DNA from 2 places in the Peribacillus sp. NPDC046944 genome. Region 2 is predicted to be linked to the other one. Evidence: predicted binding sites of a transcription regulator. Region 2 holds the regulator's gene; the other holds the start of a gene.

Region 1 (5,253 bases), 330 kb from region 2:
GGGAAGCTGCCTTTTTCTTTTGCAAGTTCAACCGAAGCCCTGTAAGCAGACGTAGCAATCGTTTCAAACACTTTGTCCACCAGGATTTTCCCTTCTTCTGATCCATACTCGGTTTCACAATAAATTAGCAAATCATGCAGTCCCATGACACCTAATCCAACCCGTCTCTCGCCGAGTGCTTGTTTTTTGTTTTCCTCTAGGAAATAAGGGGTTGCATCAATGACGTTATCTTGCATCCGCACGCCCACTTCAACTGTTTTCTTAAGTTTTTCGAAGTTAACGGTCTTATTATCTTTATCCGCCATCTCAGCTAAATTGACCGCTGCCAGGTTACACACTGAAAATGGAGCCAATGGCTGTTCACCACATGGATTCGTAGCAACGACTTGCTGTCCATAAGCTTTTGCATTCGTCATCTCGTTGGCATTATCAATAAAGAATATTCCCGGTTCTGCTGAGTACGTCGCACAAATGTTAATCAGGTTCCAAAGCTCCTTAGCACGGATCTTACGGTAAACCCGGACTTTATGGCCCATTTTTTCCCACTCGCGTACGTCTCCTACATTGTGCCACTCATCATTATAAATCGCCATTTCTTCCGCGTCGTAGCTTTCGACATCAGGGAAGCGCAACTCATACTCCGTATCTTTTTCGACGGCTTCCATGAACTCTTTGGTTAAGCAGATTGAGATATTGGCACCAGTCAAAAAGTCCGGATTGTGGACGCTATACGTTCCGCCTACGCGAACTTTTTCTTCAGCATCCCTAATGATTTTTTCACTGAATCCACCTAGACCCGGAATCTCTTTATAATTAATGATTCCTTGGTACATCGCCGTTTCTTGTTCGGTATGCGGTGTGAACTTCAATTTATCCGATGCATATTTCTTTATGGTTTCATCTTTTGTGTTCTCCATTAGGTAACGAAGAATCCTCGGATTTTGCATTTTTGAAATAATGAATTCCGCAATGTCTGGGTGCCAATCAGTAAGCATGATCATTTGGGCACCGCGTCTACTTCCACCCTGTTCAACCAAATGAGTCAATTTCGCTATATCATCAAGCCATGAAACAGAACCTGAAGACTTGCCATTGACCCCTTTCGCAAGGGTGTTTCTTGGACGGAGAGTAGAGCCATTCGTACCGACTCCACCACCACGGCTCATGATCTCCATGACTTGCTTTCTATGCTCGGAAATCCCTTCGCGTGAATCTGGTACAAACGGCATGACATAACAATTAAAGTACGTTACATCCGTGTTAGAACCAGCGCCATATAATACCCGGCCGGCCGGCACGAAATTAAGGTCCTTTAATTCTTCATAAAATTTATTGAACCATTCCGTTCTTTTTTCTTCAGTCGTTTCCACTGAAGCCAAACCAGTTGCATTACGCTTGGCAATTTGCTCGTAATATATTTCAAGCGGCTTTTCGATGATATCAAGCGGCCGATTAATGATTCCTGTTTCCACTTCTTCCGGATTATCCAGCACTCCGCGGAACTCTTCATCCACTAAAACCTTTGCCTTTTTCGATTCCCAATCTATTTCAACGATATGGCCAAGACCACGTGCAGGAAATTTCGGATCTTCTTTAATTGTCAATACTACAAAATCGCCAGCAGAGAGTGTGATTTTTTCAGTATCCTTAAAAGAATAACGGTCAAGCATAACTAGACGGGACACGCCCTTATGCATCATTTTCATATCAGCCGTTACAGGATGAACTTGGGGAAATAAAGATATATCTTTATTCAACCTTTCTAGATCAACCTTTAAAGCTTCTTTAATTACAACCGACATAATTCCCTCTCCTTTACATGTTTCAGATCCGTTCTTGTTGCAAAAATCAATATGTAACCTACATGTCCGTTTCGCTTAACAAGTTACACTAAATTTATCATAGCGAAACACAAAATTCAACATGTAGTGTTTAAGTATTTATTTTAACCACTATATATTGTGTTGTGGTTGATTGTCTTTTAATTTTGTCAAACGGTGAATCAATTAATTGAGTTAGTAAAAGGGAGGAAAATGTCGATTTATAATAAAAATTAGACAGATTTCAATGAATTTGAACATTGCATTTTGCCCGCCTCTTTCAAAGCACTGACGTTACAAGGAATACATGCTTGTTCACACAAATCTGAAAAAACTTATTTATTCCCGACTCTCGCTTCCCCTCTTTTTCTACCTCAAAAAATTCCAGTCATCACTTTCATATTTATTTTTGGCGATGTCCTTCACTTCCTGTAATTGCTTTTCACTCAGCACATATGGTTTCAAATCAATCGACAGACCCTCAGAAAAACCGTTTTCAAAGGCTACCTTCGCCTCGGAAATAGTTATTTTTCTACCAGCAATGTCATTGATGGCCACTGCTTTGTTTCTCAGATTGTTTTTCATCTTCTCTTTTACTTTATCATCGGAGAACTTGAATACACTAAATAGCTTCTCCTCATCAAGTTCAAGCAGGATGGCTCCATGCTGAAGGATAACACCTTTTTGTCTCGTTTGTGCGCTGCCCGCAACTTTCCTTCCCTCAACCACCAGTTCATACCAGCTTGGCGCATCAAAGCAAACTGAGGACTTTGGAGATTTCAGCATCTCTTTATCCTGTTCAGTTTCAGGCACAGAGAAATAGGCATCCAGTCCGAGGTTTCTGAACCCCTTCAATATTCCTTCAGAAATCACCCGATATGCTTCGGTCACTGTATTCGGCATTCCCGGATAAGACTCTGGGACAATGACGCTATAGGTGAGTTCATGTTCATGCAAAACAGCCCGACCGCCTGTAGGCCTACGGACAAAACCTAAGCCTTGCCTTTCAACTTCTGCCAAATCGATTTCGGTCTCAGCCCTTTGAAAATACCCGATGGATAATGTAGCCGGGTTCCACCCGTAAAACCGGATCATGGGAGGGATTTCCCCATTACTCTGCCAATTCAAAAGTGCTTCGTCCATTGCCATATTATAAGCAGGTGAACAATTGCCTGAATCAATGAATCCCCATTTTTCTTTCGTCACGATTACCCCTCTTTTCACGTAGGCTTATTAAACCCTCTAAAAAAACTCACAAGTAGTAGTTTACCAGAGTTTAGCAACGTAAAAAAGAAAGTAAGCTATTCCACCAAATATTTATAAAATTTTTTTGATTATTGGAGAAACCAATTATATAATAGACATTGTCTGTATTCGTTTAGGTAGAAGGGAGTTTTTATGGTTGGATATCTTATATACACTGATTATCATCATAGTAGCCATCGTTGCATATTCACTATTTAATTGGTTCCGTCAACGTAAAATCGTTAAAACCTTAACACAGGAAGAATTTATCTCTAATTACAGAAAAGTTCAATTAATTGACGTACGGGAACCTAATGATTTTGATAATGGACATATCTTAGGGGCAAGAAATATCCCTATGACACAAATGAAGACCCGCTTAGTGGAGATTAGGCAGGACAAGCCTGTATACTTGTATGCTCAAAGTGAAATCATTAGCGGAAGAGCGGCAGCCATGCTATATAAAAAAGGCTACAGAGAACTTTTTCACTTAAAAGGCGGTTTCAAAATGTGGACAGGGAAGATCAAGGCGAAGAAATAAGGCCAATTGCCTAAACCTTCCATCTTATCCGGTTTTGAAACATATCATACTGTTCAATAGGGAACTCATGCTTAACAGGCCAAGCATGTTATTTCCCGAGATACATATGAATTTCACCAACTAAAAAACCCCCCGCCATCTGGCAGGGGTTTTTTCAGCATCATGCTTGATAACGAAGAATTGGTTTTCTAGCGGCCAATGTTTCATCCAGGCGTTTAATAACCGTGGTATGGGGTGCCTCCTGAACGATTTCAGGGGTTTCTTCGGCTTCCTTGGCTATTTGTATCATTGCATCTATGAAAGCGTCCAGTGTTTCTTTTGACTCCGTTTCCGTCGGTTCGATCATCATTCCTTCTTCTACATTTAACGGAAAATATATGGTAGGTGGATGATACCCAAAATCAAGTAGTCTTTTCGCAATATCTAATGTACGGACTCCCAACTGCTTTTGCCTCCGACCACTCAATACAAATTCATGCTTACAATGGCGATTATATGGCAAATCGAAAAATGGTTCCAAACGTCGCATCATATAATTTGCATTGATGACGGCATTCTCCGTAACGGCCTTAAGTCCATCCGGTCCCATTGACCTTATGTACGTATAAGCCCTTACATTGATGCCGAAGTTCCCATAATAGGGTTTGACCCTTCCAATGGATTGTGGACGGTCATAATCAAGGACAAACTGATCGCCCTCTTTTGTCACGATCGGTTTAGGCAAATAGGGAATTAAATCCGACTTCACCCCAACCGGACCTGAACCAGGTCCTCCTCCGCCATGGGGTCCAGTGAATGTTTTATGGAGATTTAAATGAACAACGTCAAAACCCATATCTCCTGGACGCACTTTGGAAAGAACAGCATTCAGGTTAGCCCCGTCATAATATAGCTTTCCACCGGCATCATGGACAAGTTGTGCCATCTCCAGGATGTTCTCTTCGAATAAGCCTAATGTATTTGGATTTGTAAGCATTAATGCTGCTGTATCTGGTCCTACCACTCGCTTCAAGTCTTCAAGGTCCACGAGCCCGAATTCATTGGATTTCACCGTAATCGTCTCTAGTCCGGCAACTGTTGCCGAAGCCGGGTTCGTTCCATGGGCCGAATCGGGGACGATGACTTTCGTACGGTTTACATCTCCATTCGCTTCATGGAAAGCCCTGATCATCATGAGCCCAGTCCATTCACCATGCGCCCCAGCAGCAGGCTGCAAGGTCACTTGATCCATTCCTGTAATTTCCGTCAAATGTTCCTGAAGGTCAAATAACAACTCTAGGGCACCTTGGACGGTTTCTGGGTCCTGGTATGGATGGATATGGGCAAAACCATTGTACCTGGCGACATTTTCATTAATTTTCGGATTATATTTCATCGTACAGGAGCCGAGTGGATAAAACCCAGAGTCCACTCCATGGTTCCGTTTGGATAAAGCCGTATAATGACGCATGATATCAAGCTCGGAAACTTCCGGAAGCTCGGCTTCCTCCGTACGTATATATTCCACAGGCAGGATTTCTTCTAGTGGAGTATCCGCTACATCCATTTCAGGAAGGCTATACCCGATTCGACCGGCTGTACTGATTTCAAAAATGAGTGATTGATCTTGATTATTCATAGTTGATCCCCCAGTTCCTGCGCAAATGC
Region 2 (5,253 bases):
GAAAAATTCAATATATGGTTGAACTTCTGTCCCCAAAGGATGGACAGAAACGAAATTCAGCAGTTTTAAAGCTTCCGAATCATTTTGGAACGTAATTTGCACTACGACATCCCCCCTTCCCCCTTGCTTTACTTTTTTCATGTATATGGGAATAGGGGCTTATTTAGAAGTAAGATGGTGTGAAAGGGCAAAAAAAAGCAGCCTCTTTGTAGAGACCACCTTCCTTTACCTTCTGCGATTGATACCATCAAGCTTTACAGGTTCCGCTAAATATTGAATCCTCTCCAATACCCTTGCCGCTTTCACTTCTTCTTTCTCACCGCGTTGGGAATAAGTCAAGTGATTCTCCAGACCTTTCATATCAAAATTGGAAGTGAAAAACGTCGGTAAATTTTCAAGCATTCTAAATTGCAGGATGGGCCCTATGACTTCATCCCGTCCCCAGCTTGTCATCGATTCCGCCCCAATATCATCGAGCATCAGGATAGGAGCCATTTTGACCATCTCTATTTTCTCGTTGACGGTATTATCACCGATTGAACCTTTCAGCTCCCGTAAATAATCCGGGACATAGACGATCATCGAAGAGATTTGCCTTTGCGCAAGTTCATTGGCGATCGCACCCAATAAATACGTCTTACCAACGCCAAACTTTCCGTATATATACAATCCCTTTTGACGTTTGCCAGGCTCATATTCCATGATGAACGATATCGCTTTTCCTAGGACGCCTAACCGTTTATTTTCATCGTCCGTTTGTGAAAAGTCTTCAATCGTTGCCTTCAATATATCCTTGGGAACATATAGACTGCGAATGAGCCTCTCCCGTTTCCGCTTCTCATCCTCTGCCAATTTCCTCGGACAGATTTCATAATTCAAATTAAGGGCCTTCCCTTGAACAACGAGCTTTGGATAATACCCATGCATCATATTGATGCACCCATCCAGGCTTGGACATCTATCACACTTGTTGCTCTGAGAAATGAATTCGTAAAGCTTACCTAAATTCTTATCGATCATTTCCTCTGTGACCGTTGAGCTATTGGCATTCAGAAAAAGACGTACCTGTTCATTTTCAAAGATTTCCTGCTTCAACTGTTCATACCGTTTCTGGAAATCACCCGTATTGGCCAGTTTATTAAGCGATCTGTTAATCTTTTCCATCGTTTATTTCACCTCCAGCTTTCCACTGCTTCCACTTCTCTTGAAGCTCACGTTTTTGTTCACTCAGTTCAGGCTGTTCCGCTTTCTGTTCAGGCTGTTTCTCCTCGTCCTGTTCAAGCCAGTCCGGAACCACTTCTTCTCTGATCGATTTTTTCCGGCCGCCTTTGGCAACATTCTTGCTTCCTTGTGCCCACTCTTGGTATTTCCGGTGTTCATTTTTAGCCAGTTCCATCGCTTCTATGACTGTGGAAACCTTCAATCGTGCCCAATGACCTGCCAGTTTTTCCACATATCCCTTTGTGAATTTCATGTCTGTCTTAAGCATAACGTATTCGATTAAAACATTCACGACTCCAGGATTCAGCTTCTGATTGATCATTACACCTTCCACCACTTTTAAATCACCACTGGTCGGTTCCGCTCCTCCGGATAATTGCATGAGCCGATCACGCGGGGAAGTAGTCTCCAAATGGCGAATAAGCTCTTGCTCCTGTGTTTTCGGTTCATCTTTTTGCGTCCGTTCCCGTATAGGCTGTACACGATTAATCAAGGAAGGCATGTCGGCCTGGCGTTCAATTTGGTACCAGTCCCTTGCCGCTTTCCGAAGCAGCTCTTCATCGATCTCATCGTCCAGCGTTACGGCATCCATTACTAGTTTTTGCATTTCAAGCGGATTGATGCCATATAAAAAAGCTAGTTTGGCGATGGTATTTCTAATTTTAGGCGTAAAGGCCTTCTTGGGTACAATCGAGCTCTTCATCCCAGCGAACAAAAGATCAAAATCAAACAAGCCATCGAACCCCGAAGGCTCGACACCGTCAGATTGATCGATAAATTGCTGTTTAGGCAATGGGTTCCATTCGTTTTTGGCTTCATCCGTAACATAGAGGGAATCTAGATGATCTGATGAAAAAACCTCTGCAAAGGATTTCGTCACATATTCAAACTGGTCCGTTGCAATCGTGTCCACACAAAAGAATCTCTTCAGCCGGTTGAATTGGACTTTTCCTATTTTTTTATATAAATAGATATTCAGCATGCCATCCGTGAAAAACTGCTGCGGGGATAGGGGCGGATTCAATTCATAGATGAATTCCTTCGTATCCCCTTTCGATTTCTTGTACACATTCAGCAATCCGATTCCTTCAAGTAAAAGACGTGCTTCATATATATCGCCTAATTTCAGGCCCATGGTATTCATCAATTGATAATGGGAGGAAGCCTCCGACCAAAGCCGGTTCTCCTCCAATTCGCTCCATAACGTCATGTATAGGCTAATACAGATCGGTCCAATAAGAGGTTGGTACAGCCGTGTCAGTATTTTCCGATCATAATCATGAAGCAGCCCCGCAGAGGACACCATGTACGAATCCGCGGGGAGCAGTTCCTGCCAATGCATTGACATCTTCATTCAAACCTTTCAAAAGATATAGTGAAAAAAGAGCCAAAGTAAATCTTCAGCTCTACTTTCTTTCTTTATTTATTAAATCTTTCAGTTCATCGATAAATACATTAATATCTTTAAATTGTCGGTATACGGAGGCAAATCTTACATAAGCCACTTCATCAACTTCAGCCAGTTGGTCCATCACCATTTCACCGACACTGTCACTTTTCACTTCCGAAATACCCTGATTGCGCAATTCCTTTTCTACATAACTCGTGATTTGTTCTAGTTCCTTCAATGGAACCGGACGCTTTTCACAAGCCCTGATTAGTCCACGCAGGATTTTATCACGGCTAAACTCTTCCCGAGTCCCGCCCTTTTTCACGACGATCAACGGCGTCTCCTCGACCTTTTCAAAAGTAGTGAATCGAAACCCGCATGCCTCGCATTCCCGGCGTCGTCGAATCGATTTACTTTCATCGACAGGCCTGGAATCGAGCACTCTCGTTCCGTTATATTGACATGATGGACATTTCATCATTACCAGCTCCGTATTTTAAGTGATACTCCTAATCAAACTTCCCTAAGGAATACTATTTTATCTTAATCTTATATAAAAGGGGCAACCAGTACAAGTAAAAAGTGAAACTTCAAGTAAAGGATGTGTGTACTTAATATGTAAATGCCTGTTAATGGAGCTTTTCCATGAGTGAAGAATGGCCATTTCATGGCATCAAAAAAGAGATGCATATATAGCATCTCTTGTTAACCCGTTTATTATAAAGCACCCATTTTAGTTTTTTTCATTTGCACGGGACCAAGTCCACGTGGAAGTTCAATATTCTCGCGCGTTTGTGCATTCAAAGCCTCCGCAATATAATCGGCTGCAATATTAGGATCTAAGTTGCCGCATGTATAAACATCAATGCTGGCATATCCATGTTCCGGAAAGCTATGAATGGTCAGATGTGATTCAGAGATAATGACGACCCCGCTCACCCCTTGTGGAGCAAATTTATGGAATGCCACCTCGCGAACCTCAGCACCCGATTTCAGTGCAGCATCGACGAAGATTCTCTCAATTAAATCAATATTGTTCAGTTTTTCAAAGTCACAACCCCAAAGTTCAGAAATGACATGTCTTCCCATCGTTTCCATCGTGTAAGCTGTTTCCATATTCTGTTCCCCCTTACATAATTAAAAATTCTGAATCCTTAATAACTACCACGGGGGAAAGTTAGTCCAAAGAGGTCCTAACCCTTTAAGTAGCCATTACGCAAACTCCCTTTTTAGGAAGTTCACGATTCATAGTATATAATGTATGGATTTCTTTTGCAACTGCATTTTGCATTTTTGGAAATTTAATCATTAATTGTTAATCTGACAGGACCAAGGAATTAATACCCAAGGTTCCGTACCTGTCCTAAACGTATCCATAAAAATAGCCCGTTAAACATATAACGGGCCTTTACTCTTATTTAACTGACATTTGAACTTCAGAAGCCTTTGTCAACTCCGAAGCCACCAATTTTACAAGATCGACTACTCGATTGGAGTAACCCCACTCGTTATCGTACCAAGCCAGAATTTTCACTTTTCTATCACCAATCATCATCGTCGACAGACCATCGATGATGGCTGAATGCGGATTGGTCTTGAAATCACTTGAAACAAGCGGTTCTGTTGTATATTCCATAATTCCTTTAAGCTCATTTTCTGAGGCATCTATGAAAGCCTGATTCACTTCATCAATCGTAACATCACGGTTTAAATCCACAACAAGGTCGACTAAAGAGACGTTCGGAGTCGGTACACGTATGGCCATACCATGAAGTTTGCCCTTCAATTGAGGCAACACCAATGAAAGAGCTTTAGCCGCCCCTGTAGTCGTAGGGATGATGCTTTCTGCAGCCGCACGGGCACGCCTTAAATCCTTGTGCGGGTTATCGATGTTATTTTGGTCATTCGTATAAGAATGGATGGTTGTCATCAAACCATTGTCTATGCCGAACTTTTGATCAAGTACTTTGGCAACCGGTCCAAGGCAATTAGTCGTACACGACGCGTTCGAAATGACGAAATGCTTGTCGATTTCTAACGCTTCCTGATTTACGCCCATCACAATGGTAACGTCTTCATTTTTACCCGGCGCGGAAAGGATGACCCTTTTTGCCCCTGCTTCTAAGTGCATGGCGGCTTTAGAACGCTCATTGAATTTACCCGTAGCTTCGATTACAATATCTATATCCATCTCTTTCCAAGGCAATAGCTTTGGATCGCGATTATTTATCAGTTGTACACGTCGTCCATTCACTACAAGAGAATCATTTTCGGCAACGATTATGCCGTCAAACTTCCCATGAATTGTATCATACTTCAATAAATGGGCTAACGTTTCAGCGGGATAGCTTGCATTAATAGCAACGATGTCCAGACTCTCATCTACTATTGCCTTACGGAAAACCATTCTTCCAATTCTTCCAAATCCGTTAATCGCTATTCTTGAATTCATTTATCGGACCCTCCTGAATATATTAATGTTATACTTAATACCCTTCATATGTAATTAGTATAACACATTACTCTTGAAATGTGTTAATAAAAAAGCGGATTTCTTCCTTTTTCAAAACAAAAAGGAAGAAACCGTTAAAGTCCCTTCCTTTTCCACTCTATAGGATCTCCCATTTCTTAAGTATTTCAAC

The links. Region 2 encodes NrdR, which represses ribonucleotide reductase genes. Its sites were predicted from a motif close to AACACNATATATNGTGTT; they were not measured.
Region 1: the regulator NrdR is predicted to act here: its motif matches at 1,949-1,966, upstream of ACQKIC_RS06140 (vitamin B12-dependent ribonucleotide reductase).

Annotation. Positions count from the first base shown of each region.
Region 1 is NZ_JBNNML010000003.1:110,195-115,447, forward strand. Features, by position in the region: gene ACQKIC_RS06140 (vitamin B12-dependent ribonucleotide reductase) at 1-1,802, opposite strand, end outside; gene ACQKIC_RS06145 (lipoate--protein ligase family protein) at 2,190-3,026, opposite strand; gene ACQKIC_RS06150 (rhodanese-like domain-containing protein) at 3,223-3,606, shown strand; gene gcvPB (aminomethyl-transferring glycine dehydrogenase subunit GcvPB) at 3,767-5,224, opposite strand; gene gcvPA (aminomethyl-transferring glycine dehydrogenase subunit GcvPA) at 5,221-5,253, opposite strand, start outside.
Region 2 is NZ_JBNNML010000003.1:440,747-445,999, forward strand. Features, by position in the region: gene ytxC (sporulation protein YtxC) at 1-102, opposite strand, end outside; gene dnaI (primosomal protein DnaI) at 226-1,164, opposite strand; gene ACQKIC_RS07805 (replication initiation and membrane attachment family protein) at 1,151-2,563, opposite strand; gene nrdR (transcriptional regulator NrdR) at 2,628-3,089, opposite strand; gene speD (adenosylmethionine decarboxylase) at 3,329-3,709, opposite strand; gene ACQKIC_RS07820 (glyceraldehyde-3-phosphate dehydrogenase) at 4,026-5,063, opposite strand; gene coaE (dephospho-CoA kinase) at 5,221-5,253, opposite strand, start outside.